One region of the Streptomyces sp. DT190 genome, then DNA from elsewhere that is predicted to be linked to it. Evidence: riboswitches for the same ligand, from Rfam matches in the RefSeq annotation. Region 1 holds a riboswitch; each other region holds the start of a gene.
What was found. Region 1 has a riboswitch for cobalamin ahead of ACPXCS_RS39280 (CbtB domain-containing protein). Riboswitches for the same ligand answer to the same signal wherever they lie in the genome.
Positions count from the first base shown of each region.

Region 2: another riboswitch for cobalamin. It lies ahead of ACPXCS_RS29435 (cobalamin biosynthesis protein); the one in region 1 lies ahead of ACPXCS_RS39280 (CbtB domain-containing protein).
Region 3: another riboswitch for cobalamin. It lies ahead of ACPXCS_RS02695 (energy-coupling factor ABC transporter permease); the one in region 1 lies ahead of ACPXCS_RS39280 (CbtB domain-containing protein).
Region 4: another riboswitch for cobalamin. It lies ahead of ACPXCS_RS11565 (ribonucleoside-diphosphate reductase subunit alpha); the one in region 1 lies ahead of ACPXCS_RS39280 (CbtB domain-containing protein).

Region 1 is NZ_JBNCNM010000046.1:6,634-13,869, reverse strand. It holds gene ACPXCS_RS39290 (heavy metal translocating P-type ATPase) at 1-1,563, opposite strand, end outside; gene ACPXCS_RS39285 (heavy-metal-associated domain-containing protein) at 1,671-1,964, opposite strand; cobalamin riboswitch at 2,119-2,263, shown strand; gene ACPXCS_RS39280 (CbtB domain-containing protein) at 2,295-2,531, shown strand; gene ACPXCS_RS39275 (CbtA family protein) at 2,543-3,295, shown strand; gene ACPXCS_RS39270 (cupredoxin domain-containing protein) at 3,364-3,636, opposite strand; gene ACPXCS_RS39265 (DUF5134 domain-containing protein) at 4,007-4,906, opposite strand; gene ACPXCS_RS39260 (M15 family metallopeptidase) at 5,224-5,829, opposite strand; gene ACPXCS_RS39255 (GNAT family N-acetyltransferase) at 6,266-6,907, opposite strand.
Region 2 is NZ_JBNCNM010000020.1:101,402-108,637, reverse strand. It holds gene ACPXCS_RS29450 (class II aldolase/adducin family protein) at 1-523, opposite strand, end outside; gene ACPXCS_RS29445 (anion permease) at 826-2,055, shown strand; gene ACPXCS_RS29440 (hypothetical protein) at 2,089-2,310, shown strand; cobalamin riboswitch at 2,427-2,585, shown strand; gene ACPXCS_RS29435 (cobalamin biosynthesis protein) at 2,686-3,621, shown strand; gene ACPXCS_RS29430 (cobyric acid synthase) at 3,624-5,132, shown strand; gene cobN (cobaltochelatase subunit CobN) at 5,129-7,236, shown strand, end outside.
Region 3 is NZ_JBNCNM010000001.1:632,702-639,937, reverse strand. It holds gene ACPXCS_RS02705 (MDR family MFS transporter) at 1-1,226, shown strand, start outside; gene ACPXCS_RS02700 (serine/threonine-protein kinase) at 1,345-2,784, shown strand; cobalamin riboswitch at 2,862-3,046, shown strand; gene ACPXCS_RS02695 (energy-coupling factor ABC transporter permease) at 3,077-3,778, shown strand; gene ACPXCS_RS02690 (energy-coupling factor ABC transporter substrate-binding protein) at 3,775-4,143, shown strand; gene cbiQ (cobalt ECF transporter T component CbiQ) at 4,150-4,899, shown strand; gene ACPXCS_RS02680 (ATP-binding cassette domain-containing protein) at 4,896-5,750, shown strand; gene ACPXCS_RS02675 (amidinotransferase) at 5,772-6,938, opposite strand; gene ACPXCS_RS02670 (maleylpyruvate isomerase N-terminal domain-containing protein) at 7,104-7,236, shown strand, end outside.
Region 4 is NZ_JBNCNM010000005.1:31,274-38,509, forward strand. It holds gene ACPXCS_RS11545 (extracellular solute-binding protein) at 1-943, opposite strand, end outside; gene ACPXCS_RS11550 (GntR family transcriptional regulator) at 1,256-2,020, shown strand; gene ACPXCS_RS11555 (DUF3311 domain-containing protein) at 2,151-2,417, shown strand; gene mctP (monocarboxylate uptake permease MctP) at 2,414-4,042, shown strand; cobalamin riboswitch at 4,246-4,374, shown strand; gene ACPXCS_RS11565 (ribonucleoside-diphosphate reductase subunit alpha) at 4,497-6,848, shown strand; gene ACPXCS_RS11570 (ribonucleotide-diphosphate reductase subunit beta) at 6,848-7,236, shown strand, end outside.

The sequences.
Region 1 (7,236 bases):
GACGTTCTCGAAGTTCTCCGGCACGGGCAGGCTGCCGATTCGCTCGGTGGCGCCGGTGGCGATGGCCTGGGCGATCGGGTGTTCCGAGGCGTTTTCCAAGGCGCCCGCCAGCCGCAGCAGTTCATCCTTGTCCATTCCGGGCGCGGGGATGACGTCCTGGAGCTGCATCCGGCCCGTGGTCACGGTGCCGGTCTTGTCCAGGACGACGGTGTCGACACGGCGGGTGGACTCCAGGACCTCGGGACCCTTGATGAGGATGCCGAGCTGTGCACCACGCCCGGTGCCCACCATCAGGGCGGTCGGCGTGGCGAGCCCGAGAGCGCACGGGCAGGCGATGATCAGCACCGCGACGGCGGCGGTGAACGCGGCAGCGGCGTCCCCGGTGACGAACAGCCACGTCAGCAGGGTGCCGAGGGCGATGAGAATGACGACCGGTACGAAGACCGCAGAGATCCGGTCGGCGAGGCGCTGCACCTCGGCCTTGCCGTTCTGCGCGTCCTCGACGAGCTTGGCCATGCGGGCGAGCTGCGTGTCGGCGCCGACCCGGGTCGCCTCGACGACCAGTCGGCCTCCGGCGTTCACGGTGGCGCCGCTCACAGCGTCGCCGACGGTCACGTCGACCGGCACGGACTCGCCGGTCAGCATGGAGGCGTCGACTGCCGAGGCGCCCTCGAACACGGTCCCGTCCGTTGCGATCTTCTCACCGGGCCGCACGACGAAGCGGTCACCAACTGCCAACTGCGTGACGGGAATACGCACTTCATGGCCGTCGCGCAGAAGCGAGACGTCCTTGGCGCCCAGCTCCATCAGCGCCCGCAGCGCCGCACCCGCCTTGCGCTTGGACTTCGCCTCCAGGTAGCGGCCGGCGAGGATGAACGTGGTGACGCCGGCTGCGGCCTCCAGGTAGATGGAGGACGAACCGTCCGAGCGGGAGATGGTGAACTCGAAGTCGTGCCGCATGCCCGGCATTCCGGCATGTCCGAAGAACAGTGCCCACAGCGACCAGCCCAGGGCGGCGAGCGTGCCGATGGACACCAGCGTGTCCATGGTCGCGGCACCGTGCCGCGCGTTGGTGAAGGCGGCTTTGTGGAAGGGGAAGGCGCCCCAGACGACGACCGGAGCGGCGAGCGTCAGCGACAGCCACTGCCAGTTGTCGAACTGCAGGGCCGGGACCATCGCCATCAGGACCACGGGCACGGTCAGCACCAGCGACACGTACAGACGCTGCCGCAGGGACAGCAGCTCGCTGTCCGCCGCCGGAGTGGCCTCGCCCTCGCGCTCGTCGGCAGGGGCGGAGGCGGGCGGGGGTGGCTCCTCGGCCGTGTAGCCGGTCTTCTCCACGGTGGCGATGAGGTCGGCGACCTCGATGCCTTCCGGGTAGGCGACCTTGGCTTTCTCCGTGGCGAAGTTGACGGTCGCGGCGACGCCGTCCATGCGGTTGAGCTTCTTCTCGATGCGGGCCGCGCACGAGGCGCAGGTCATGCCGCCGACGGAGAGTTCGACCTCACGGGCGGGCGCGGTGGCCGTGGCGGACGGGGCCTTCTCGGTAGCCGTGCTGGTCATGTGCGTATCTCCTGGGGGTTGCCGGGACGTATGGCGTCCGTTTCAGCGGAGCGGTACGTCCCGGCGCGGGGGTATCGCGGTGTCGGGGCCCAGGGCCCCGACAGTCTTCAGGCGCGGCCGACGAGCTCGTAGCCGGCCTCGTCGACGGCGGCGCGGACCGCCACCTCGTCGAGCGGCGCGGCGGAGATGACGGTCACCTCACCGGTCTTGGCGACGGCCTGGACCGAGGTGACGCCGTCCAGCGCGGAGATCTCCTTCGATATCGCGCCCTCGCAGTGGCTGCAGGTCATGCCGGACACCTTGTAGACGGTGGTGACGCCGGTGCCCTGAATGTCGACCGTGGCGTCGGACCCGCAGGAACCGCAGCAGGAGCCGGAGCTGGTGTTCGTCTCGGTGGTCATGGCTTCTTCCTCAGGTTGCGTGCGTGGGGTCGTTCGGCGGGCGGCGGCTGGGTGCCAGCCCTCCCGACGGATAAGAACACTATACCCCCACGGGGTATTCCCCAGTCTGTGGTGCTGCCCACATGGTCTGTTTGAAAGGCGCCGGTTTCGCTAATTTACTTAGTAGCCGTCGCGTCTGCGACGACAACTTCACATCGAGGCGACGGTGAGCAGGAACCTGGTGAGAATCCGGGACGGTCCCGCCACTGTGACCGGGGTTGCCCCGGGAGTCAGACACTGACCCGTCGTCCTCCTGAACGGCGGGGCGTGTGCACCCCGCGAGGAGGTTCCATGCGTGCTTCGGCGGCTTCACAGGCACGATCGGTCGCGGGCCTGGTCGTCCATCCGCTGCGAGACGGCCTGATCGCTGCAGCTGCGGTGATCCTCGCCCTGGTCGCGCTGGACGCGGTCTTCCTGGATCAGGGCGCGTTGCTGTCGCCGGCCCTGGGCAAGGTCGCGGCATCCGCCAACTACGTCCACGAGTTCGCCCACGACGGTCGGCACCTTTTTGCCGGTCCCTGCCATTGAGAGGGTCACTCGTGACGTCACTTCTGTCCCTGCTCGGGCGCGGTGCGCTCGCGGGTGGAGCCGCCGGCGTGGTCAGTGGAGGATTCTCGTGGCTGCTGGCCGAGCCCGTACTGGACCGGGCGGTGCGGCTGGAAGCCGTCCGTGAGGAGGCCGGCGGCGGACCGGCCGCGGCAGAGGTCTTCTCCCGCTCCACGCAGCACGCGGGCCTGCTGGTGGCCGCGGTCCTCACTGGAGCGGCGCTCGGTGTCCTGTTCGCCGTCGTGTACGCGATCCTGCACCGCCGGGATCCGGACGCCGCGCCCTGGCGACGGTCGCTGATACTGGCGGGCGCCGGATTCACCGGGGTTTGGCTGCTGCCCTTCCTGCGCTACCCGGCCAACCCGCCGGGCGTGGGTGATCCGGGAACGCTCGACACCCGTGTCAACGCATGGCTCGCGGCCACTGCGATCGGCTTGATCGCCGTCGTCCTGGCCTGGCGCATCCACGGGTGGCTGGCGGAACACGATCGTTCCGCGCCGCTGCGTCAGCTGGCCGTGGCGGCCATCGTGCTGGCCGCGCTGACGTCGCTGTTCGCGCTGCCGGACAACCCCGACGCCGTGGCTGCCCCGGCCGCCCTGGTGTGGGACTTCCGGGTGCTGTCGGCCGCCTCCATGGGCCTGCTCTGGGGCGGGCTGGCAGTGGGCTTCGGACTGCTCGGCGTGCGGGCGTCGCGTGTGCGGACAGAGGCGAGCCTGCCCCCGGCGTCCACCGTGTCCGTGACCTGACGCCTCAGCGGCATGACCTCGGCCGACGCCCGTGTCAGGCGGTGCCGTCGGCCGAGGGCTCGGAAGGCTCAGCGGACGATCAGCGTGCCCGTCATGTTCGGGTGGAAGGTGCAGACGAAGGCGTACTCGCCCGCCTTGGACGGGGCTGTGAACGTCCCGGACTTCCCGTCGGCGATGCTGCCGGTGTCGAAGGCGTCGCCTTCCGTGGCCGTGACGGTGTGGGCGGCGGAATCCTTGTTCACCACGGTGATCTTCTCTCCCGGCCGCACCTGGGGATCCTCCGGGGTGAACGCGAAGTTCTCCATCGTGATGCGATCCACGCCCGCGGTAGTGGCGGACATAGTGGGCGAGGGGCTGGGTGAAGTCGAGGCAGGTTCGTTGTCCCCGTCGGCACAGGCGGTCGCGAGCAGCAGGACGGCGGCTGCTCCGAGCGCCAACGGAACGCAACGCCTGCGGAGCTGTGGAGGCGACATCGGGCCGGACCCTTCGGATGGGCGCCCGCAGCTGGGCCACGCTGGTGATCGCGGAATCCGGGCCCGCCCGGGCACGTCGATCGCTTGGGTCCATTCTTGCCGATCCGGAGACCGAGCACGAGTCGCAGATCCGGGTCGGCGATTCCGTTCCGTGGCGATTCGCGGCCCTGTGGATCACGGTTGTGGGGCTGTGGCACAGGGAGGCGCCGTCGTCGTGCCGGTCAGTGACGACCGGCTGTCACACGGCCATCATCAGCAGCATCGCGGACATGGTTCCGCCCATGCCGATATGGGCCGCGAGCGCCGCGTCCGGCGCGGCTCCGAGCTTGCGGCGCCGACCGTGCCCGGACCGCTGCTCCGACCTGGCCCTGTCCCATACCGAGATCGTCAGCGACGCCAGGTAGACGAGCACCGTGTCCGGCATGGCGAGCAGCCAGCGGCCCAGGCTCGACTTGGAGCCCGCCCTCCGGCCGCCGTTCCCCGTACCGCGCATCCTGGCCCACAGGGACGCACCGATCGACAGCAGGAAATACACGGCGAGTGCCACGACCACATACCGCCACACAGAACCCGACCCCGCGGAGGATCCGGCGTCGGCCGCGGCGTTCGTCATGCCTGGCATGTCCATCCCATGGTACGTGGAGCCCATCCCCTCCATGGACTCCATGCCGGCCATCTCGTGAGATTCCGTGCCGGCCGTCTCGTGTGTGTGGGGCGAACTCGCCATATTCTCCATGCCCGGCATGTGCGCCATCGAGTGCCCGCTGCCCAGGGCGAGCACCGGGCCGGACGACGTACTGGTCATGGCCAGCGTCATGATCACCATGCCGACGCTGCCGACGATGAGGTGCACCCAGTGGCGGCCGCGCTTCCACCCGCACGTGCGCGTGTGCTTGACCGCCATCGCCACGCCCCCGAGTCCGAGGACGCCGAACGCCGCCGCCCACCACATGCCATAGCCCGCGTACCAGCCGACCGTCGCGGGCAGCGCCATGGCGGCCATGCACAGGCCCATCAGCAGGTCACCGCCCGCCGCGAACCGCGCTTCACCGCTGGTGGTGACCAACCGGACGGCGCTGACGGCGGCAACCAAGGCGGAGACCAGCCCGATGGCCCAACTGAGCGCCAGAATTCCCATCTTCACCCTTCCCGATCACCCGAGCACGGCGCGGGCCTGCGCTGCCGACGCCGCCTCGTCGTACGAGGTACACAGAGGAGCCGCGTGGGCATTGACTGCTAGTGCCCTTAGTACGTTTCGGGGACGAAGAGTGTTCAGACGGCCAGGGGTGCGTCGGGTTGTCGGTCGGAGCTATCAGCGGGGGTGGGGGCGATGGCCGCTTGCCGTAAGCGCCTTCCGTACGGCTGCTGCTCCGTCCGGGGCCCCCCGACGCGGCGTGAGCGGATGTCAGTGGCGTGTCGGCCGGACCATCTGCCCGTCGCCGGACCGTCTCCCGCTCACCCCGCCGAGGCCGACTGCCCCGCGGTCGACGGGCCGGCAGTGGACGGCCTCGCGCTGGGCCCCTTGAAGGGCTTGGACGGGTATCCGGTGTCGAAGTGCATGTAATCGGGGACTTTGATGTCCTGCCAGACCCATCCCTCCTCTATGAACGCCCGCCAGACCAGGCCACCCTCGAGGATCTTGCCCTTCCCTTCGGTGCGCTTGGCGTACTTGGCGCTGGGCGACCACTTCTTGGTCCGCAGGTTGATCCACGGGTTCTCGAGCGGGTTGATATCGATCGCGCGGCCGTTGGCGTGCGGGGACTCACGGAAGGGCGCGTTGATCTGGTCGGGGCGACGGCAGTTGAACGCGGAGGTGTTGTCGTCGGCCAAGCCGGCGTCGAGGTCTCCGTTGTAGACCTCCATCGGCTGCATACGGCGGATGGGGAAGCGTTCGTCGAACAGCTTGGAGAAGATGCGGACGACGCTGGCCGTCACGTCGGCGTTGACCACGAGGACGCCGCGGTGCACCTCGCCGTCGAAGCCCACGTAGTTCATCTCCACCCGGCGCAGCTGATCCCTGACGTCGGGACAGCCCTTGCGCCACAGTCCTGCCCCCACCATGCGGGACCACTGTGCGTCCGTGATCTCCGTGACGACGGCCTCCAGGGACCGTGTGGGCGATGGGGTGGGGGAGCGGGTTGGGCTTGGGGCCAGGCTGGGCGTCGGGGAGGGCCGTGCCGAGGCCGTCTTGGAGCTGTCCGTACCCGGCGGCGTGGAAGGCGTCTCCTCGGACGCCGATGGCGACGAGCAGCCGCTGACCAGAAGGATCGTCGTGGAGAGCAGCGCCACACCTGCGAGGGTGAGCTTGCGGGGGGACGCTGTGTCCCTGTGCGGGGGGCGAGGGCGAGTCGCGGTACGCGTGTGCTCCGTCTCCGGGGCGTGGCTGGTCAAGCAGGATCTCCTGGAGTGCTTCCGGGGCAGCCGTGCCGAGCAAGACCATGATCCCGGTGCGAGGCTGATCTGGTCGGTCCTGGGCTTGGCGGACGGAGCCGGCGCCTCAGTGGCGCTCCGGCGTCGGACCTTCGTTCAGCGGGAAGCCGTAGGTGAGGAGACGGCGGCCCTCGGGCGTGCGGATCTCTCCCTGACGCAGCCATCCGTGCCGCTCGTAATACGGTCCCGCCCCGCCCTCGGCGGCGGTGACGAGACTGACGCGCGCACAGTCCGCATCGGTGGCGTCCTTCACGAACCGCGCGATCAACCGAGCCCCTATGCCACGGCAGCGGGCATGCTCAGCCACGACGACGTAGTCCAGGACAGCGGTGATGCCCATGGGACCGGTGGCGGGAGATTGGCGGGCCGTCCGGTTCGGTATCAGCCTGCGGCCGTAGCGGACCAGCCGAGTACGTATGAAATGCAGCGCGAGACGGGGCCGCAGACACAGGCTGCCCAGGGCGCGCAGCAGCAGACCGCGCCCAGACTCGCGCAGCACATGGCGGCGGTGCGCCGCCGGGTCGACCCCGCCGATGAGGAAGCCCACCGGCTGCCCGTCCATCTCCGCGATGTAACCACGCGCATCCGGACCGGTGAGGTAGGTCCGGTTGTACGCGGCCAGGAACTTCGGCCCGAGCTGCGCGAAGAAGCCGTCCGGAAAGTACCTCAGGTGCTCGGCCACCACGAACGGCAGGTCGTCAGGGTCCATGAACCGGATCCGGAAGCACGTGGCCTCTGGCTGGTGATCGACCCTCCTCGCCCCGGTCGCAGGCCCTTCGGGGGACCAGCGCGGGGCGGACAGGGCAGGGCTCGGGTAGGCGACTGAGCGCGTGTCTGCGTCCACGCAAGAGAAACTACTACACTCCTTAACTACTTAGTAGTCCGGTTGTTCTCTCGGGCCGGATCATCCTCTGCCGGGCCCTGGACCTGGCCCTCGCCCCGGGCCGTGCTGGCGGTCTGGGGCGAGGGCCACTGCGCCGTCTCCTGCCCGGGCTGACGGTCGGCCGAGGACGGCCCCGCCCTCGGGCTTCGGCAGTG
Region 2 (7,236 bases), on a different contig from region 1:
CGGCGAGGGCGCGCAGCATGTTCTCGGCCAACTCGTCGGTGCCGTACGTGGCGTAGGGCGCGACCCGGACCGGTCCGCCGAGCGCGGCGGCCATGTAGTGGATCAGCGGCAGCTCGGTCACGAGCGTGGACACGGCCGTGGCGTGCACGGCGTGGGTGTGCACGACGGCACGGGCGTCGGTCGTGCGGTACACGGCGAGGTGCATGGGCAGCTCGCTGGTGGGGACGAGCGTGCCGAGGACCTGTCGGCCGTCGAGGCCGACGCCGGTCACGTCGCCGGGCGTGAGGCGGTCGTAGGGGACGCCGGAGGGCGTGACGAGGACGGTGTCCCCGACCCGAACCGAGACGTTGCCGGACGTGCCGACGACGAGCCCCTCGGCGACCGTGCGGCGGGCGGTCGCGACGAGGTCCTCCCAGGCACGTGCCTCCTCGGGGCGGGCGCTCCCGCGCCGCTCCTGTCCCGCCTGCGGTCCGCCGCCCCGGACGCCCCGCGTGTCGCGTTCGCCGTCTCGCTGCTCAGCCATGCCGCGATCCTGCCAGGCGGCGGTCCGGCGCACCGGCGTACGGGTCGTATGCGATGCGGCTGCGGTGCGGACGGGCGGCTCCGGTGCCGCGCGGCGGTGACGGAGCGTCCTCGGCGGGTCACTCGATCGGCTGAAGAGGGGCGCGCCGGGAGCCTAGGTCGCGGGGGTGCGGGGAGCCTGACGGCAGGGCGGAACGTCGAACCCCCGTTGTGGACACCCATGCGCCCCTCCCAGTTCATCTTCCGTTCACTCGGGTTACTTACGTTCGTCCAGCCAATGACCTCGAACGATTGCCTGGGTAAATGGAAAGCTTCTCGCTGATCCTCGCGATTGTGGTGGTAACCGCACTCGCGTTCGATTTCACGAACGGTTTCCACGACACCGCGAACGCGATGGCCACGACCATTTCCACGGGCGCCATGCGACCGAAGGTCGCGGTCGCCATGTCCGCGGTCCTGAACCTGGTCGGCGCCTTCCTGTCCGTCGAAGTCGCCAACACGATCTCCAAGGGCCTCGTCGACGAGGCCGGCATCCGTCCCGAAGTCATCTTCGCCGCCCTGGTCGGCGCGATCCTGTGGAACCTGCTGACGTGGCTGGTCGGCCTGCCGTCCAGCTCCTCGCACGCCCTGATGGGCGGCCTGATCGGCGCCACGATCGCCTCGGCGGGCGTCGGCGCGGTGCACGGCGACGTGCTGGTGACCAAGGTGCTGATCCCGGCGATCGCCGCCCCGCTGGTCGCGGGCCTCGCGGCGATGCTGGCCACGCGCCTGACCTACTCCTTGGGCCGCAAGGCCGACGGCAAGGCGTCCGAGAAGGGCTACCGGGCCGGTCAGATCGCCTCGGCGGGCCTGGTCTCCCTGGCACACGGCACCAACGACGCGCAGAAGACGATGGGTGTCATCACCCTGGCCCTGGTCGCCGGCGGCGCCGTCGCCCCCGACTCCGACCCGCCCATGTGGGTCATCCTCTCCGCGGGCGTCGCGATCGCGCTCGGCACCTACCTGGGCGGCTGGCGCATCATCCGCACCATGGGCAAGGGCCTGACCGACCTCCAGCCGCAGCAGGGCTTCGCCGCCCAGACCAGCGCGGCCACGGTCATCCTGGCCTCCTCGCACCTCGGCTTCTCCCTCTCCACAACCCACTCCGTCTCCGGCGCCGTGATGGGCGCGGGCCTCGGCCGCAAGGGCGGTGTCGTGCGCTGGTCCACGGCGACGCGGATGTTCGTCGCCTGGGGCCTGACCCTGCCGGCGGCCGCCCTGGTGGGCGCGCTCGCCGAGTACGTCACCGGCTTCGGGAGCTGGGGCACCGCCGTGGTGGCCGTCTTCCTCGTCGCCTCCTCGGCGGCGATCTGGAAGCTCTCCCGCCGCGAGGTCGTCGACCACACCAACGTCAACGACACCGGCGACGCGGAGCCGGCCGGCGTGGTGACCACGGCGATGGCCGCGGTGACGCCCCCGCCGGCGGGCGACGTACCGCCGTTCCCGGCCCAGGCGACCGCCGAGCGGACGCATTCCACGACCACCACGGTCTGACCCCGCCCACCGCTCGACAAGGAAGAAGCAGAGATGAAGATCGACTGGGCGGCCCTCGGCTCCGTCTTCGGGGTGAGCCTCGTGGTCACCGTGGCCCTCGTGGGTCTGTTCACCCTCGGCATCACCGGCCTGTCGCGCCGCGAGCGCGCGGTGGCCCAGGGCGGGTCCGCGGGCCTCGCCGTCACGGGCGCCTACGCGTGCTTCGCGGCGTGCGCCGCGGCCGTCGGGTACGGCATCTACCTGATCGTGGCCTGACGGCCCGACCGCACATCGTGTCCGCCGGGCGGCACGGGACCTCGGTCCCGTGCCGCCCGGTCGTCGTGTGCGCCAGGGGGCCGGTGTGGGGTTCTCCACACTCTCCCCTCGCAGGTCAAGGGCAAGTTGACGGCGGTTCGCGGCCGTGGTGGACTTCCGGGGCCAGTACGGCGGCAGGAGAGGAAGCCGGTGTGAGTCCGGCGCGGTCCCGCCACTGTCACCGGGGTAGCCATCCCCCGGGAGCCAGGAACTCTCACCGCCGGTCACGTCGAACCAGGGCGCGGACACCCTGAGTGAGGACACGTATCGCCATGCGCGGCTGCCGATCGAGGTTCAGCACCCCACCCCTGCCTGCCCCGTTGGGCGGCTGACCCCATGGGTGCCGGTCGCGTCTTCGCGTACGGTGCCGCCGCCGGCCTGATCGGTGACCTGCTGCTCGGCGATCCCCGCCGGGGGCATCCGGTCGCCGCGTTCGGGCGGGCCGCGGCTGCCGTGGAACGGGTGCTGTGGCGGGACCACCGCGGGTGGGGCGCGCTGCACACCCTCGTCTGCGTGTCGGGAGCCGTCGCCCTCGGAGCCGCCGCCGAGCGTGCGGTGCGAAGCTCCGCCGTCGCCTCCGTCGCCCTGACCGGAGCCGCCACCTGGGCGGTCGTCGGGGGCACTTCGCTCGCCCGGGAGGCCGAGGCCGTCGGGCGTGCCCTGGAGGCGGGCGACATCGAGGCGGCCCGGGCGCGGTTGCCGCATCTGTGCGGACGCGACCCGCAGGCCCTGGACGCCGACGGCATCGCCCGGGCCGTGGTCGAGTCCGTCGCCGAGAACACCTCCGACGCGGTCGTGGGGGCGCTGGTGTGGGGGGCCGTCGCCGGGGTGCCGGGGCTGCTCGGGTTCCGCGCCGTCAACACCCTCGACGCCATGGTCGGGCACAAGTCCGCCCGCTACCGGCGCTACGGGTGGGCCTCCGCGCGTCTCGACGACCTCGCGGGGTGGCCGGGGGCGCGGCTGACCGCCGTCCTCGCGGTGCCGGCCGGACCGGACCCGCGCGGAGCCGTGCGCGCCTGGCGGGCGGACGCGGCGCGGCATCCGAGTCCCAACGCCGGGCCCGTGGAGGCCGCGTTCGCGGGGGCGCTCGGCGTGCGCCTGGGCGGGACGCTCTCCTACGGCGGGCGGGTGGAGCACCGGCCCGTGCTGAACTCCGGGGGGCGTGCCGTCGCCCGGCGCGACGTCCAACGGGCCGTGCGGCTCTCGCGCCGCGTCACCTGGCTGGCGCTCGGCGTGTGCGCCGGAGCGCGGTTGCTGAAGAGGGGGAAGTGAGCATGAGCGGTGGGCTTCTCGTCGCCGGGACCACCTCCGACGCGGGCAAGAGCGTCGTGACGGCCGGGATCTGCCGGTGGCTGGTGCGCCAGGGCGTCAAGGTCGCGCCCTTCAAGGCGCAGAACATGTCCCTGAACTCCTTCGTGACGCGGGAGGGCGCCGAGATCGGGCGGGCGCAGGCCATGCAGGCCCAGGCCTGCCGGGTCGAGCCGACCGCGCTGATGAACCCCGTGCTGCTCAAGCCCGGGGGCGAGCAGAGCAGTCAGGTCGTGCTGCTGGGCAAGCCGGTGGGTGAGCTGAGCGCGCGCGGCTACCACGGCGGGCGGCAGCAGAAGCTGCTCGGGACGGTGCTGGACTGCCTGGAGCAGTTGCGGGGCACGTATGACGCGGTGATCTGTGAGGGGGCCGGTTCTCCCGCCGAGATCAACCTGCGGCGGACCGACATCGTCAACATGGGCATCGCCCGCAACGCCGGGTTGCCGGTGCTCGTCGTCGGCGACATCGACCGGGGCGGGGTGTTCGCCTCGTTCTTCGGGACGGTGGCGCTGCTGTCCCCCGAGGACCAGGCGTGCGTCGCCGGGTTCCTGGTCAACAAGTTCCGTGGGGACGTCTCCCTGCTGGAACCGGGCCTGGACATGCTGCACGGGCTGACGGGCCGGAAGACGTACGGCGTGCTGCCGTTCCGGCACGGGCTGGGGATCGACGAGGAGGACGGACTGCGCGTGTCCCTGCGGGGTGCGGTGCGCGAGTCCGTCGTCGCGCCGCCCGTCGGTCAGGACGTGCTGCGCGTCGCCGTGTGCGCGGTCCCCCTCATGTCCAACTTCACGGACGTCGACGCGCTGGCCGCCGAACCGGGCGTCGTGGTGCGGTTCGTGGACCGGCCCGAGGAGCTGGCCGACGCCGACCTCGCCGTCGTGCCCGGCACCCGGGGGACGGTCCGGGCGCTGGACTGGCTGCACGAGCGGGGGCTCGCCGACGCCCTGGCCCGCAGGGCCGCCGAACAGCGGCCCGTGCTCGGGGTCTGCGGCGGCTTCCAGATCCTCGGCGAGCACATCGAGGACGACGTCGAGAGCCGCCGGGGCCGGGTCGACGGGCTCGGGATCCTGCCCGTGCGGGTGCGGTTCGCCCGCGAGAAGACCCTCACCCGGCCGGAGGGCGAGGCCCTCGGCGAGCGGGTGGAGGGCTACGAGATCCACCACGGGGTCGCCGACGTCACCGGCGGCGAACCCTTCCTCGACGGCTGCCGGGTCGGCCAGACCTGGGGCACGCACTGGCACGGCTCGCTGGAGTCGGACGGCTTCCGGCGGGCGTTCCTGCGCGAGGTGGCGGCCGCCGCGGGCCGCCGTTTCGTGCCGGCTCCGGACACCTCGTTCGCCGCGCTGCGCGAGGAGCAGCTCGACCGGCTCGGCGACCTGATCGAACAGCACGCGGACACGGACGCGCTGTGGCGGCTCATCGAGTCCGGCGCGCCGCAAGGACTGCCCTTCATTCCACCGGGAGCACCCGCATGAGCACAGTGTTGTTGTTGTCGACCGCCGACACGGACCTGCTGGCGGCCCGGGCCGCCTCCGGTGCCGACTACCGGATCGGCAATCCGACCCGCGTGGACGTGCGCGAGGAGCTGCCGGCGCTGCTGGACGGTGCCGACCTCGCCGTCGTGCGGCTGCTCGGCGGGAAGCGGGCCTGGGAGGACGGGCTCGCCGCGCTGAGGGCCGCCGGGATCCCCACCGTGCTGCTGGGCGGCGAGGCGGTGCCCGACGCGGAGCTGATGGCCGAGTCGTCCGTGCCCGCCGGGGTCGTCGCCGAGGCGCTGAAGTACCTCGTGGAGGGCGGGCCGGAGAACCTCACCGAGCTGGCCCGGTTCCTGTCCGACACCGTGCTGCTCACCGGTGAGGGCTTCGCCGCGCCGCGCAAGATGCCCGAGTACGGCGTCCACGGCGAGCGGGCGCACCACGCCGGCCGCCCCACCGTCGGCGTGCTCTTCTACCGGGCCCACGAACTGAGCGGCAACACCGCCTTCGTGGACACCCTGTGCGACGCGATCGAGGCGCACGGCGCCAACGCCCTGCCCGTGTACTGCGGTTCGCTGCGCGGCGCCGACGAGGGGCTGTACGAGATCCTGGGCCGGGCGGACGCCCTGGTCGCCACCGTCCTGGCGGCCGGCGGCACGCACGCCTCGCAGGCCTCGGCGGGCGGGGACGAGGAGGCCTGGGACATCGGCGCGCTGGCCGAGATGAACGTGCCCGTGCTGCAGGGCCTGTGCCTGACCTCCTCGCGGCAGGCCTGGCAGGAGTCGGACGCCGCCCTCTCCCCCATGGACGCCGCGATGCAGGTGGCGATCCCGGAGTTCGACGGGCGGCTGATCACCGTGCCGTTCTCCTTCAAGGAGCAGGGCCCGGACGACGTGCCCGTGTACGTGGCCGACCCGGAGCGGGCCGCGCGCGTCGCCGGTGTCGCCGTGCGGCACGCCCGGCTGAAGCACAAGGACAACGCGGAGAAGAAGCTCGCGCTGGTCTTCACCGCCTATCCGACCAAGCACTCGCGGGTCGGCAACGCGGTCGGGCTGGACACCCCGGCCTCGGCGGTGCGGGTGCTGGACGCGCTGCGGGACGCCGGGTACGCCGTCGAGGGCCACCCGGACGAGGGCGACGAGCTGATCCACCGGCTCATCAGCGCCGGCGGGCACGACGTGGAGTGGCTGACCGAGGAGCAACTGGCCGCCGCGCCCGCGCGGGTGCCGCTGGCGGACTACCGGGCCTGGTTCGACAAGCTCGACCCGGAGCTCAAGGACGCCATGACCGAGGCGTGGGGTGAGCCGCCGGGCAGCCTCTACGTCGACGGGGACGACATCGTGCTGGCGTCCCTGCAGTTCGGGAACGTCGTGGTGATGATCCAGCCGCCGCGCGGCTTCGGCGAGAACCCGATCGCGATCTACCACGACCCGGACATGCCGCCGTCGCACCACTACATGGCGGCCTACCGCTGGCTGGAGGCTGCGACATCGGAGGGGGGCTTCGGCGCCGACGCCATCGTCCACATGGGCAAGCACGGCACCATGGAGTGGCTGCCGGGCAAGGGCCTCGGGCTCAGCGGCGGCTGCGCCCCGGACGCGGTCCTCGGCGACCTGCCGCTGATCTACCCGTTCATCGTCAACGACCCGGGCGAGGGCACCCAGGCCAAGCGCCGCGGCCACGCCACGGTCGTCGACCACCTGGTGCCGCCGATGGCGCGCGCCGACACCTACGGCGACCTGGCCAAGCTGGAGCAGCTCCTCGACGAGTACGCGCTCGTCTCCGACCTGGACCCGGCCAAGGCCCCGGCCGTGCGGGCGCAGATCTGGACGCTGGTGAAGGCGGCCGAGCTCCACCACGACCTGCACGTCGACGAGCAGCCGGACGACGAGGCGTTCGACGAGTTCGTCATGCACATCGACGGCTATCTGTGCGAGATCAAGGACGTGCAGATCCGCGACGGCCTGCACATCCTGGGCGGCGGGCCGGTCGGCGAGCCGCGCGTGAACCTCGTGCTGGCCGTGCTGCGCGCCTCGCAGGTGTGGGGCGGGCAGGCCAACGCGCTGCCGGGCCTGCGGGCGTCGCTGGCTCAGCACTTCGGGCT
Region 3 (7,236 bases), on a different contig from region 1:
GGACGGATCTGTCCGCGCTGCTGCGACTGCTGATCCTCACCCAACTCGCCTTCAACCTCGGCTTCTACGCCGTGCTGCCGTTCCTCGCCGAGCACCTCGGCACCGCGATCGGCATGGCGGGCTGGCTGGTCGGGTTCGTGCTCGGGCTGCGCACCTTCAGCCAGCAGGGGCTGTTCGTGGTCGGGGGCTGGCTGGTGGACCGGTGGGGCGTGCGGCCGGTCGTGCTGGCCGGCTGTGCGCTGCGGATCGCCGGGTTCGCCTGGCTCGGGTACGCGGAGGCCACCTGGGCCGTGGTCGGGGCGGTGCTGGTGATCGGTTTCGCCGCCGCGCTGTTCTCGCCCGCCGTGGAGTCCGAGGTGGCCCGGCAGGCGGTCGCGTGGGAGGAGGACGGGCACGGCCCGCGCACCCGGGTGCTGGCCCTGTTCAGCGTGGCGGGGCAGATCGGGGCGTTCGCCGGGCCGCTGCTGGGCGCGCTGCTGCTCGCCGTCGACTTCCGCACCGCCTGCCTGGCCGGCGCGGCGGTCTTCGTGCTCGTCCTCGCCGGGCACCTGCGGCTGATGCCGCAGCACATCCCCGGCCGGGCCCGCGTCCGGGAGCGGGGCGGAGTGCGCCACCTGCTGCGCAACCGCCGCTTCCTGGCGCTGTGCTGCGCGTACGGCGCCTACCTGCTGGGGTACAACCAGCTGTATCTGGCCCTGCCGGACGAGGTGCAGCGCGCGGCCGGCTCCCAGGCGCCGCTGTCCTGGCTGTTCGCCCTGTCGTCGGTCCTCGTGGTGTGCGCGCAGCTGCCGGTGACCCGCTGGGCGGGCGACCGGCTCGATCTGCGCCGCTCGCTCAGGGTCGGACTGCTGCTGATCGCGGCCGGTTTCGCGGTGGTGGCCGCCGCGCGCCCGGCCGGCTGGACGGGCACCGCCGGGCTGCTGCCCGCCGCGGGTTTCGTGGTGCTGCTCACCGTGGGGCAGATGCTCGTGGTGCCCGCCGCCCGGGCCTGGGTGCCCGACCTCGCCGAAGAGGGCCGGATCGGCCTGTACACGGGGGCGCTGTCCTCCGTCTCCGGCCTGATCGTGCTCGCCGGCAGCGCGGGCACCGGCGCCCTGCTCGACCTGGGGCTGCCGACCGCCGTACCGTGGCTGGTCCTGGCGGCCGTACCGGCGGTGGCGGTGGCGGTGCTGCCGCGCCGTGAGGACCGGCCGGACGGCGAGGAGGCGAGGGCCCGGACGGACTGACCGGCCGCGGAGCACAATGATCACCCGGCGCCAGTATCCTGGGTCGGCTGTGGCACCCCCCACCAATCCCTGTGCGAACACGGGGAGTTCGGGCTGCGGCAACGTACTTCCCACACGCATGAGACGAGGACGAGTGCTGCTAGCGGGCCGCTACCGGCTGGATGTTGAGATCGGGCGCGGTGGAATGGGAGAGGTCTGGCGGGCGTACGACGAGACGCTCGCCCGAGCGGTGGCCGTCAAGCTGCTGCTCCCCCAGGACACCGACGCCACGGCGGCCTCCCGGTTCCGCCTGGAGGCCCAGACCGCCGGGCGTCTCAACCACCCGAACCTGGTCGGCGTGCTCGACTTCGGCGAGTACGACAACCGGCTGTACCTGGTGATGGAGCTGGTCGAGGGCGACAGCCTCGCCGGGGTGCTGGCCGCGTCGGGCGCGCTGCCCGCCGGCCGGGTGGCCGATCTGGCCGCCCAGGCGGCCTCGGGGCTCGCCGCGGCGCACGCGCAGGGCATCGTCCACCGCGACATCAAGCCCGCCAACCTCCTGCTGGACACCCACGGCACCCTCAAGATCGGCGACTTCGGCATCGCCCGCTTCCTCGACGACCCCGGGGCGGCGCTCACCGCCACCGGGCAGATCGTCGGCACCGGCCTCTACCTCGCGCCCGAGCGCGCCCTCGGGCAGCCCGCCGGCCCCGCCTCCGACATGTACTCCCTGGGGTGCGTGCTCTACCAGTTGCTCAGCGGGCGCCCGCCGTTCGAGGCCGACAGCGCCGTCGCCCTCCTCCACCAGCATCTCGACGCCGCGCCCGTGCCGCCGCGCGAACTCGGCGTCGCCGGTCTGCCGCCGGCCTTCGAGAACTACCTGCTCGGTCTGCTCGCCAAGCAGCCCGAGGACCGGCCGTCGGCCCAGCAGGCCGCCGAGTGGTTCGCCGGCGGCGCCTGGCAGGGGCGGCCCGAGCCGCTGCCGGAGGTCACGCCCCCGGCGCCCGCCCCGCGGCCGGCGGCCCACGTCCCGGCCGGGACCGGCGCGCCGGTCACCTACGCGTTGCCCACCGGGTCGCGCGGGGCAGCGGGCGGGCGGTCCCGCCGCGCGGCGCCGCGCACCGGCTCCGGCAACCGGTCGCGCCTCGCGGTCTCGGCGGCCGCCGCGGCGCTCTTCCTCGCCGCGATGTACCTCGGCATGGTGTGGTTCTCGCCCGACGACACCGCGACGAAGGGCACCGAGCCCGACGCCTCCCCGTCGGCGAGCAGCCCGGCCTCGACCTCGCAGGGGGCGGAGGCCGGGACGTCCGCCGACCCGCGCTCCTCCACCGGCGGTACCGGCGACACCGGTGGGACCGGCGGAGCCGGCGGGACGTCGACCGTCGGCACCGTGGCCGATGTCACCCCGTCCCCCGTGGCACCCGCCGCCTCCGCGCCGGCCGAGCCGGCGCCCGCCCCGTCCCACCCGGCGCACGAGGCGGGCGAGGGCGGCGCGCCGGAGGCGGAGCAGCCGAAGCCGCAGCCTCCGCGGGTCCCCGTGGACGGCGGGGAGGACGGCGAGGACGAGGGCGACGACTGAGCGAGTCTGCGCCGGTGTGCGAGCGGGCGCCCCCTCGCGCGCCCCCGGTGCGGCTTGTCATGTCCCTCGACCCGGCCTTATTGTCACCACGCCTTGGTGAACGGGAAATCCGGTGTGATGCCGGTGCGGCCCTCGCCACTGTGAATCGGGAAGTCCGGCTCCGGCCCTCGCGGGCAGCCACTGGGTCCTCGTGACCCGGGAAGGCGGAGTTCGGGCGGTGGTACCCGTCAGCCAGGAGACCGGCCAAGGCGCGTCAACCATCCACGAGGTGCTGGAGAGGGTCTGCTGAGCCATGCACATTGCCGAGGGTTTTCTGCCTCCGGTGCACGCGGCCGCCTGGGGCGTCGCGTCGGCGCCGTTCGTCGTCCACGGAGTCCGGTCACTCACCCGTGAGGTGCGCGAGCACCCCGAGAGCACCCTGCTCCTCGGTGCCTCCGGCGCCTTCACGTTCGTCCTGTCGGCCCTCAAACTGCCGTCCGTCACCGGCAGTTGCTCCCACCCCACGGGCACGGGCCTGGGGGCCATCCTGTTCCGGCCGCCCATCATGGCGGTGCTGGGCACCATCACCCTGCTCTTCCAGGCGCTGCTGCTGGCACACGGCGGGCTCACCACGCTCGGCGCCAACGTCTTCTCCATGGCGATCGTCGGACCCTGGGCCGGTTACGCCGTCTACCGGCTGCTGCGCCGGTACGACGTGCCGCTCATGGTGAGCGTGTTCTGCGGGGCGTTCGTCGCCGACCTGTCCACCTACTGCGTCACCAGCGTGCAGCTGGCGCTGGCCTTCCCCGACCCGGGCAGCGGATTCCTGGGCGCCCTCGGCAAGTTCGGGTCCATCTTCGCCGTCACCCAGATCCCGCTCGCGGTCAGCGAGGGGCTGCTGACGGTGCTCGTGATGCGGCTGCTGGTGCAGTCCAGCAAGGGCGAGCTGACCCGGCTGGGCGTGCTGCCGGGTACGAAGGGGTCCCGGACCGAGGCGGAGGCGGTGGCGCGATGAGCAGGAACACGAAGATCAACCTGGTGCTGCTGCTGATCGTGGCCGCCCTCGCCGTGCTGCCGCTGGCCCTCGGCCTCGGCGACCACAAGAAGGAGCCGTTCGCCGGCGCCGACGGTGAGGCGGAGTCCGCGATCACCGAGATCGAGCCGGACTACGAGCCGTGGTTCTCCCCGCTGTACGAACCGCCGTCCGGGGAGATCGAGTCGGCCCTGTTCTCCCTGCAGGCGGCGCTCGGCGCCGGCGTCCTCGCCTACTACTTCGGGCTGCACCGGGGGCGGCGCCAGGGTGAGCAGCGCGCCCTGGCGCGGGAAGCCGGGAGCGTGCCCTCCGACGCGGTCGGGAAGTCCGCCGACGGGCAGGACTGAGCCCGGGTGCTGCCGATCGACGCGGCGGCGCACAGCAGTCGCTGGCGCCGCCGTCACCCCGTGGACAAGGCCGTGCTCGGGCTCGGTCTCACCGTGCTCGCGATCTCGCTGCCGCCCTGGCCCGGCGCGGCCCTGGTGCTGGTGGCGGCCCTGACGCTGCTCCTGGGGCCGGCGGGCGTACCGGGCCGGCGGCTGTGGCGGGCCTACCGGGTACCGCTGGGCTTCTGCGTGACGGGCGCGCTCACACTGCTGGTGCAGGTGGGCGGGCCCGGCGGTGCCGTCTCGTTGGCCGCCGACGGGCCGGTGCGGGCCGGGGAGTTGCTGCTGCGCACCTCGGCGGCCTCCCTGGGCGTGCTGCTGTTCGCCTTCACCACGCCCCTGTCCGATGTGCTGCCGCGTCTGGTGCGCGCCGGGCTCCCGCCGGCGGTCGTCGACGTCGCGCTCGTGACGTACCGGATGAGCTTCCTGCTGCTGGACTCGGTGCGCCGCATCCGGGAGGCCCAGGCCGCGCGCCTCGGTCACACCGGCCGGGCCGCCGAGTGGCGTTCCCTGGCCGGTCTGGGCGCCACCGCCTTCGTCCGGGCCTTCGACCGGGCCGCCCGCCTCCAGGCCGGACTCGCCGGGCGCGGCTACGACGGCACCCTGCGCGTCCTGGTGCCCGAGGCCCGGGTCTCCGCCCGCTTCACGGCCGCCAGTTGCGCCCTCCTCGTGGCGCTGGCCGCCCTCGCCCTCGTCCTGGAAAGGCCGCTGACATGAGCGAGCCCGCCCTCGTCGCCCTGCGCGGCGCGTCCTTCGGCTACGAGGACGGTCCGACCGTGCTCAGCGGCCTCGACTTCGACATCCGCGAGGGGCGCGCGCTCGCCCTGCTCGGCCGCAACGGCAGCGGCAAGACGACCCTGATGCGCCTGCTCAGCGGCGGACTGCGGCCCGACGAGGGACGGCTGACGGTCGACGGGCGGCCGGTGACGTACGACCGCAAGGGCCTGACGCGGCTGCGCACGACCGTGCAGCTGGTGGTGCAGGACCCGGACGACCAGCTGTTCGCGGCCTCCGTCGAGCAGGACGTGTCGTTCGGGCCGCTCAACCTCGGCCTCGACCACGCACAGGTGCGGGCACGGGTGGCGGAGGCGCTCGCCGCCCTGGACATCACCGCCCTGGCCGACCGGCCCACGCATCTGCTCTCCTACGGGCAGCGCAAGCGCACGGCCATCGCGGGCGCGGTCGCCATGCGGCCCCGGGTCCTGATCCTCGACGAGCCCACCGCCGGACTCGACCCCGACGGCCAGGAGCGGCTCCTCACCACGCTCGACGGCCTGAGGGCCGCCGGCACCACGGTGGTGATGGCCACCCACGACGTCGATCTCGCGCTGGCCTGGGCCGACGACGCGGCACTGCTCACCCCGTCCGGCGTGCGCACCGGTCCCGCGCCCGCGGTCCTGGCCCGCACGGAACTGCTGCGCGAGGCCGGGCTGCGGCTGCCCTGGGGCGCCGCCGCCGCGGACCTGCTGCGGGCGCAGGGCCTGTTGAGCGACACGGAGCCGGGACCGCGCACGCCCGCGGAACTCGCCGCCCTGGCGGCCGGCCGGCTGGGGGCGTCCGGGGGGTGAGCGCCCGCCCGGCCGGTGCGGTCAGTCGACGTAGGACTGGAGCGTGCCGCGGCGGCGGACGTCGAGGGTCGCGCAGTGGAACGAGCCGCCGAAGGGCGCGTAGTGCAGCAGGTCGCACGGGATCGGCTCGAAGCCCCACCGCTCCAGGGCGCGCAGCATCCCGGTGTGGTGCCGCTCGGCGATCACCCGCTTCTCGTCGACCATGAGCACGTTCATGCTGAGCCACTTGCCGCACATCGACGTGATCTTGAGCAGCCGTTCGTCGATCGGGTCCGGCTCGGGCGCGACCAGCACGTCCCAGGAGCCGAGGACGTCGGGCAGCCCGTCGGGGTCGATGTACTCGGGGTTGACCAGCACCTTGCCCGGCGCGAGCAGCACGAACGTGGTGTCGATGTGCATGGGGGTGCGGCAGCGGCTGGTGATCTCGTGGATGCGGTACTCGGGGCCGAGGTGGCGGCGCAGCCAGTCGATGCCCATGGCGTTGGTGACGTTGCTGCGCGTGACGAACAGGTCGCGGCCCGCCCGGACGAAGTCCGCCGCGTCGAAGACGGGTTCGAACTCGGTGAGGATGTACCGCATGGGTTCGCCGTCCTGCGGGACGCGGAAGTCCGGGTCGAACAGCTCGTCCGTCAGCTGCGGCCTGGGCGCCGCCGTCCAGCGCGCGCCGCGGCGGAAGTAGTCCTTGAGGATCGGCCGGTAGGAGTGCGTCTCGAAGTACCGGCACGGCCAGGCCATCGGGGTCTCGATGATCTCGTCCCCGATCACCAGCATGCTGTCCCGCGGGCAGGTGTTGCAGAAGCCGCGCGAGGACCAGTCGGGGGTGCCGAAGCGGCGCCGGTGGTCGACCGCGTCCGGGCGTCGGACCGTGACACCCAGGGACTCCAGCAGGGCGACGAAGGCGTCGATCTCCTGCTGCGCCCGCTCGACGAGCAGGCGCGGATACCGCATCCCCGCGGCCAGCCCCTGCAGGCGACCGGCCAAGGGCGGCACGTTGCAGGTGACCACGGGATGGCCGGAGGGGATCGTCGCCCCGTCCAGACGCCCGACGATGATCTCCTCCAGCGGGTCCCACTCGTTGTGCGAGTTGACCGGCTGGACGGAGGGCTCCCCGCCCGGGTCCGGCGGGGCGGGGTGCCGTGCGGCCTCGCCGGCGGAGGTGACTGTTCCGGTTCGGTGTGTGACCGCCATTGCTCACCACTCTTCTGGTCGCAAGCCTCCGGGACGCGCCGGGAGCGGCGCGAGGCGGCCCGCCGGAGTGCGCCGCAGCCGTCGCGCGGGGCTTCGACGTCCGCGCGTGCGGACCGGCCGTGCCATACGGTTGCCCACCTTCGGGCACTTCACTACGTTGCCGAGGTGGATCTCTTCTCGACCGCCTGGACGGCGCTGCGTGCCGCCGTCGCCGATCTCTCCGACGAGGACTTCGCCCGGCCGTCCGGCTGCGCCGGCTGGCTGGTGAGGGACCTGGTGTGCCACCTGGTCATCGACG
Region 4 (7,236 bases), on a different contig from region 1:
CGGAGCCGCCCAGGAAGACGGGCATGTTCTTGCCGGACGGGCCGGGCATCACGAAGTTCTCGAGGTTGCCCTTGAGCTTGCCGGTCTTGTCGTTCTTCGGGTCCTCGGCGGTGGCGCCCTCCCAGGCGGCCGCGAAGATCATGGCGGACTTGCCCTGGCCGTAGACGATGTAACGGTCGGACTCGTCCTTGGTCTTGTCGCCGTGCATGTACTTGTCGACGACGTTCTTGAACTCCTTGAGGCCCTTGAGGGACTCGGGCGAGGAGAGCGTGGCCTTCCACTGGCCGCCCGACTCGGTGGCGATGGCGCCGCCGGCGTCGTAGACGAAGGACATGGCCGCGTACCAGTCGCGGGTGGGCTGGTACCAGGCGTTGTACTTGTCGCCCTGCTTCTTCTGGATCTTGTCCAGGGCGTCGGTCAGCTCCTTGTACGTCTTCGGAGCCGTCTTCACGCCGACCGAGGCGGCGACGTCCTTGCGCCAGTTGGCGACGCGGCCGCCGGCGTAGTAGGGGACACCGTAGGTCTTGCCCTCGTAGGTCACCGAGGCCTTGAGACCGTCCAGCCAGGCGTCGGAGTTGTCGAACTTGCCCTGGTCGAGGGGGGCGAAGGCGCCCTTGACCATGTAGCCGAGCATCTCGGTGTTGCCCATCTCGACCACGTCGGGGACCTTGTCCGTGGCGAGGACGGCGTCGAGTTTGGCGTTCTTGTCGGGCCAGCCGTAGTACTCGTGGTTGATCTTCAGGCCCGGGTGCTTCTTCTTCACCGCGGCGTCGGCGGCCTTCACCAGCTCGGGCCAGTTGTTCTGGGCGTCGACGGTGAGCCAGACGGTCAGCTCCTTGGCGTCCGCGCCCTTGTCCGAGCCCCCGTCGCCCTCGCCGCCGCACGCCGCGATGGAGACCATCATGCCCGCGATACCGATCGCGGCTGTCAGCTTGCGCTTCACGCCACCCTCCTCAGGGATCCCACAACCCCCCTGGCTCCCCGCAGTGAACGTGGGGCCGGGCCTGGACCATTGGTGTAGACCAGTACGGGGAGCTTGGCCCAGGCCAACCAGCCTGTCAAGGGTCGCGAGAAGGCTCTGACCAGCCGTTATGTGACCTACATATGCAGGAACCTTTAAGTAAGAAGCCAGCGAAAAACCGGCTGCACGGGCCATACTTCAGGTAGACCACTTGGAGTGGTGGACTAGACCAAACAAAGCGCCGACGGTATACAAGTGAGATCGTGTCGGCGGACCTGGCCGGGAAGGCGGAGCATGAGCACCGACGTCAGCAGTGCGGAGAACGAGAACGGGGTACCCGTCCGTACCGCGCGCGTGCCCAAGTACTACCGCCTGAAGAAGCACCTGCTCGACATGACGGAGACGCAGGCGCCCGGCACGCCCGTCCCGCCCGAGCGCACCCTCGCCGCGGAGTTCGACACCTCCCGCACGACCGTGCGCCAGGCGCTGCAGGAACTGGTCGTCGAGGGCCGGCTGGAACGGATCCAGGGCAAGGGCACGTTCGTCGCCAAGCCGAAGGTCTCGCAGGCCCTGCAGCTGACCTCGTACACCGAGGACATGCGCGCCCAGGGGCTGGAACCGACCTCGCAGCTGCTGGACATCGGCTACATCACCGCCGACGACCGGCTCGCCGGGCTGCTCGACATCACGCCCGGCGGACGCGTGCTGCGCATCGAGCGCCTGCGCATGGCCAACGGTGAGCCCATGGCCATCGAGACCACCCACCTGAGCGCGAAGCGCTTCCCCGCCCTGCGCCGGTCGCTGGTGAAGTACACGTCCCTCTACACCGCGCTCGCCGAGGTCTACGACGTCCATCTCGCCGAGGCCGAGGAGACCATCGAGACGTCCCTGGCCACCCCGCGCGAGGCCGGACTGCTCGGCACGGACGTCGGCCTGCCGATGCTGATGCTCTCCCGGCACTCGCTGGACCGCGACGGCCAGCCGGTGGAGTGGGTGCGCTCGGTGTACCGGGGTGACCGGTACAAGTTCGTGGCCCGTCTGAAGCGCCCTCAGGAGTAGCCGGCCCGCGGCGGAACTCCCGTTGCTTTTGGGTACCGCATTGCGGACGAGGGGTTCCGCTGTCGCCGCACCCTGACCTAGATTGCCTGCGCATTGCACAGGTGATCACTTGAGGGGACGGAGCCGCCTGATGTCGCAAGCCCCGGAAATCAGCAGAGGGCCGGTGGTGACGCCGACGCGCGTCGTCATCGCCGTCTGTCTCATAGCGCCCTTCGTGGCCATGCTGTGGGTCGGTTCGTACGCGAAGACCGACCCGGCCTTCATCGGGATCCCGTTCTTCTACTGGTACCAGATGGCGTGGGTGCTGATCTCGACGGTGCTGACGATGATCGCTTTCAAGCTGTGGCAGCGTGACCAGCGCGCCCGCTCGGCCGGGAAGGGCGGTGCGTCGGAGTGAAGGACGGCGTGAACGGCGTCGCGCTCGCCGTCTTCATCTTCTTCTTCCTGGCCGTCACGGTCATGGGCTTCCTCGCCGCGCGCTGGCGCAAGGCCGAGAACGAGCACAGCCTGGACGAATGGGGCCTCGGCGGGCGCTCGTTCGGCACCTGGATCACGTGGTTCCTGCTCGGCGGCGACCTGTACACGGCGTACACCTTCGTCGCCGTGCCGGCGGCGATCTACGCGGCGGGCGCGGCCGGCTTCTTCGCCGTGCCCTACACGATCCTGGTCTACCCGCTGATCTTCACGTTCCTCCCGCGCCTGTGGTCGGTCTCCCACAAGCACGGCTACGTGACCACCTCCGACTTCGTGCGCGGCCGCTTCGGCTCCAAGGGGCTGTCCCTGGCGGTGGCACTGACCGGCATCCTGGCGACGATGCCGTACATCGCGCTGCAGCTCGTCGGCATCCAGGCCGTGCTGGACGTGATGGGCGTCGGCGGCGGCGAGGACACCAACTGGTTCATCAAGGACCTGCCGCTGCTGATCGCCTTCGGTGTGCTGGCGGCCTACACGTACTCGTCGGGTCTGCGGGCGCCCGCGCTGATCGCGTTCGTGAAGGACACCCTGATCTACATCGTCATCGCGGTGGCGATCATCTACATCCCGATCAAGCTGGGGGGCTTCGACGACATCTTCGCCAAGGCGGGTGACGCGTTCAGCCAGACCAACCCGGCCACGGGCGCGCCGCGCGGCGCGCTGACACCGCCGGAGGCGGGCCAGTGGACGTACGCCACGCTGGCGCTGGGCTCCGCCCTGGCGCTCTTCATGTACCCGCACTCCATCACGGCGACGCTGTCCTCCAAGAGCCGTGAGGTGATCCGCCGCAACACCACGATCCTGCCGCTGTACTCGCTGATGCTGGGCCTGCTGGCGCTGCTCGGCTTCATGGCGATCGCGGCCGGCATCAAGGTGCAGAACGGGCAGCTGGCGATCCCGCAGCTGTTCGAGACGATGTTCCCGGACTGGTTCGCGGGGGTGGCGTTCGCGGCGATCGGCATCGGCGCGCTGGTGCCGGCGGCCATCATGTCCATCGCGGCCGCGAACCTCTTCACGCGCAACATCTACAAGGACTTCATCAAGCCGGACGCCACGCCCGCGCAGGAGACCAAGGTCTCCAAGCTGGTGTCCCTGCTGGTGAAGGTGGGCGCGCTGGCCTTCGTCCTCACCATGGACAAGACGGTGGCCATCAACTTCCAGCTGCTGGGCGGCATCTGGATCCTGCAGACCTTCCCGGCCCTGGTCGGCGGCCTGTTCACCCGCTGGTTCCACCGCTGGGCGCTGCTCGCGGGCTGGGCGGTCGGCATGGTCTACGGCACGGTCGCCGCCTACGGCGTCGCCTCGCCCACGCAGAAGCACTTCGGCGGCTCCTCCAAGGAGATCCCGGGCATCGGCGAGATCGGCTACATCGGTCTGACGGCGTTCGTCCTGAACGTGGTCGTGACGGTGGTCCTGACGTTCGTCCTCAAGGCCCTGAAGGCGCCCGACGGCATCGACGAGACCAAGCCGGAGGACTACACGGCCGACGCCGGCGACCCCGGGGTGCAGGTGGAACTGCCGCCCGCCACCGCCGGTTCGTCGCACTGACCTCCAGGGCGCCCGGCACCGCGCCCCGCACGACGAACGACCCGCAGCGGGCCGCCGTGAGAACACCTCACGGCGGCCCGCCGTCGTTCGCCCGGCGCCCGTCCCGCGCCTGCCGGAGATCACTCTGCACACCTACCAGCTGACGCTCTGAAACCAGCGCGACACAACATCTGGGGGTGCCAACCGAACGCGGCACAAGATGTATGCTCATGCTCGCTGTCGCCGCAGGGGAATCCGGTGCGAATCCGGAACTGTCCCGCAACGGTGTACCCATGCCCTTTCACGGGGGTTTGGGCGTCAGTCCGAGGACCTGCCGACAGTGCACCCGGCCACCCGGCCGGCGTGCCTGACGTCCGGGCCTCGTGGAATGGGCCGGTGGACGCGACGCCGCGTGCGTTCGTGTGCTGCCCCCTGCCCTCGACGAGGCCCCGTGCCGAGCGAGGGAGAGCCCCACGTGACCATCGCGCCAGCCGATCCGGTCTCAGCCGCCGAAGAAGAGCACGACGCTCCCGGTGCCGCCCTGTTGCGGACCCTGACCGAGCTGACCGCCGACCTCCCCGACGCGGACGCCGGCCGGGTCGCCGCCGCCGCCCTGCGCGGCCGGTCCGCGCGGGCGGACGAGTCGGAGCTCCGCGAGCTGGCGACGGAGGCGGCCGCCGGTCTCATCTCCGAGGACCCCGCCTACTCCCGGCTGGCCGCCCGGCTGCTGACCATCGGCATCCGCGCCGAGGCCGCCTCCCAGGGCGTCACGTCCTTCACGCAGTCGGTCGCCGTGGGCCACCGTGAGGGCCTCATCGCCGACCGCACCGCCGACTTCGTCCGGCTCCACGCGGCCCGGCTCGACGCCCTGATCGACACCGAGGCGGACGACCGCTTCGGCTACTTCGGCCTGCGCACGCTGCACAGCCGCTACCTGCTGCGCCACCCCATCACCCGCAAGGTGATCGAGACGCCCCAGCACTTCATGCTGCGCGTGGCGAGCGGCCTCGCCGAGGACGACACCGCACGGGCGGTGGACGAAGTCGCGGCGCTCTACCGGCTGATGAGCCGCCTCGACTACCTCCCCTCCTCCCCCACGCTCTTCAACTCCGGCACCCGGCACCCCCAGATGTCGTCCTGCTACCTGCTCGACTCCCCCAAGGACGAGCTGGACTCCATCTACGACCGCTACCACCAGGTCGCCCGCCTGTCGAAGCACGCCGGCGGCATCGGCATCGCCTACTCCCGCATCCGCGCCCGGGGTTCGCTGATCCGCGGCACCAACGGCCACTCCAACGGCATCGTCCCGTTCCTGAAGACCCTCGACGCCTCCGTCGCCGCCGTGAACCAGGGCGGCCGCCGCAAGGGCGCGGCCGCCGTCTACCTGGAGACCTGGCACTCCGACCTCGAGGAGTTCCTGGAACTGCGCGACAACACCGGCGAGGACGCCCGGCGCACGCACAACCTGAACCTGGCGCACTGGGTGCCCGACGAGTTCATGCGGCGGGTGAACGCCGACGCGCAGTGGTCGCTGTTCTCCCCCTCGGACGTGCCCGAGCTGGTCGACCTGTGGGGCGAGGAGTTCGACGCCGCCTACCGGGCCGCCGAGGCCAAGGGCCTGGCCAGGAAGACGCTGCCGGCGCGTGAGCTGTACGGCCGGATGATGCGCACCCTCGCGCAGACCGGCAACGGCTGGATGACCTTCAAGGACGCCGCCAACCGCACCGCCAACCAGACCGCCGAGCCCGGCCACGTGGTGCACTCCTCCAACCTCTGCACGGAGATCCTGGAGGTCACCAGCGACGGCGAGACGGCGGTCTGCAACCTGGGCTCGGTCAACCTCGGCGCGTTCGTGGCCGACGGGGACATCGACTGGGAGCGCCTGGACGAGACCGTCCGCACGGCCGTCACCTTCCTCGACCGGGTCGTCGACATCAACTTCTACCCGACCGAGCAGGCGGGCCGCTCCAACGCCCGCTGGCGCCCCGTCGGCCTCGGCGCCATGGGACTGCAGGACGTCTTCTTCAAGCTGCGCCTGCCCTTCGACTCCCCCGAGGCCAAGGCCCTGTCCACCCGTATCGCCGAGCGCATCATGCTCGCCGCCTACGAAGCCTCCGCCGACCTCGCGGAGCGCAGCGGCCCGCTGCCGGCCTGGGAGAAGACCCGCACGGCCCGGGGCGTGCTGCACCCGGACCACTACGACGTGGAGCTGACCTGGCCCGAGCGCTGGGCGGCCCTGCGGACGCGGATCGCCACGACCGGCCTGCGCAACTCCCTGCTCCTCGCCATCGCGCCCACGGCCACCATCGCCTCCATCGCGGGCGTGTACGAGTGCATCGAGCCGCAGGTGTCCAACCTGTTCAAGCGCGAGACGCTGTCGGGTGAGTTCCTCCAGGTCAACTCCTACCTGGTGGACGAGCTGAAGCGGCTCGGCGTGTGGGACGCCCGCAGCAGGGAGGCGCTGCGCGAGGCCAACGGCTCGGTGCAGGGCTTCGCCTGGATCCCCGAGGACGTGCGCGCCCTCTACCGCACGGCGTGGGAGATCCCGCAGCGCGGCCTGATCGACATGGCGGCGGCCAGGACCCCGTTCCTGGACCAGTCCCAGTCCCTGAACCTGTTCCTTGAGACGCCGACCATCGGCAAGCTCTCCTCGATGTACGCCTACGCCTGGAAGTCCGGGCTGAAGACGACGTACTACCTGCGCTCGCGCCCGGCGACCCGGATCGCCCGCGCCGCACAGGCCACCGTCCCCGTGCAGGCCACCCCGGACCCCGAAGCGGTCGCCTGCTCCCTGGAAAACCCCGAGTCCTGCGAGGCCTGCCAGTAATGAGCACCCAGAACCTTCTCGACCCCGGCTTCGAGCTGACGCTGCGCCCGATGCGCTACCCGGACTTCTACGAGCGCTACCGGGACGCCATCAAGAACACCTGGACCGTGGAGGAGGTCGACCTCCACTCGGACGTCGCCGACCTCGCCAAGCTCTCCCCCGCGGAGCAGCACCTCATCGGCCGGCTGGTGGCGTTCTTCGCGACGGGCGACTCGATCGTCGCGAACAACCTGGTGCTGACGCTGTACAAGCACATCAACTCCCCCGAGGCGCGGCTGTACCTGAGCCGCCAGCTCTTCGAGGAGGCCGTGCACGTCCAGTTCTACCTGACACTGCTCGACACCTACCTGCCCGACCCGGAGGACCGCGCGGCGGCCTTCGCGGCCGT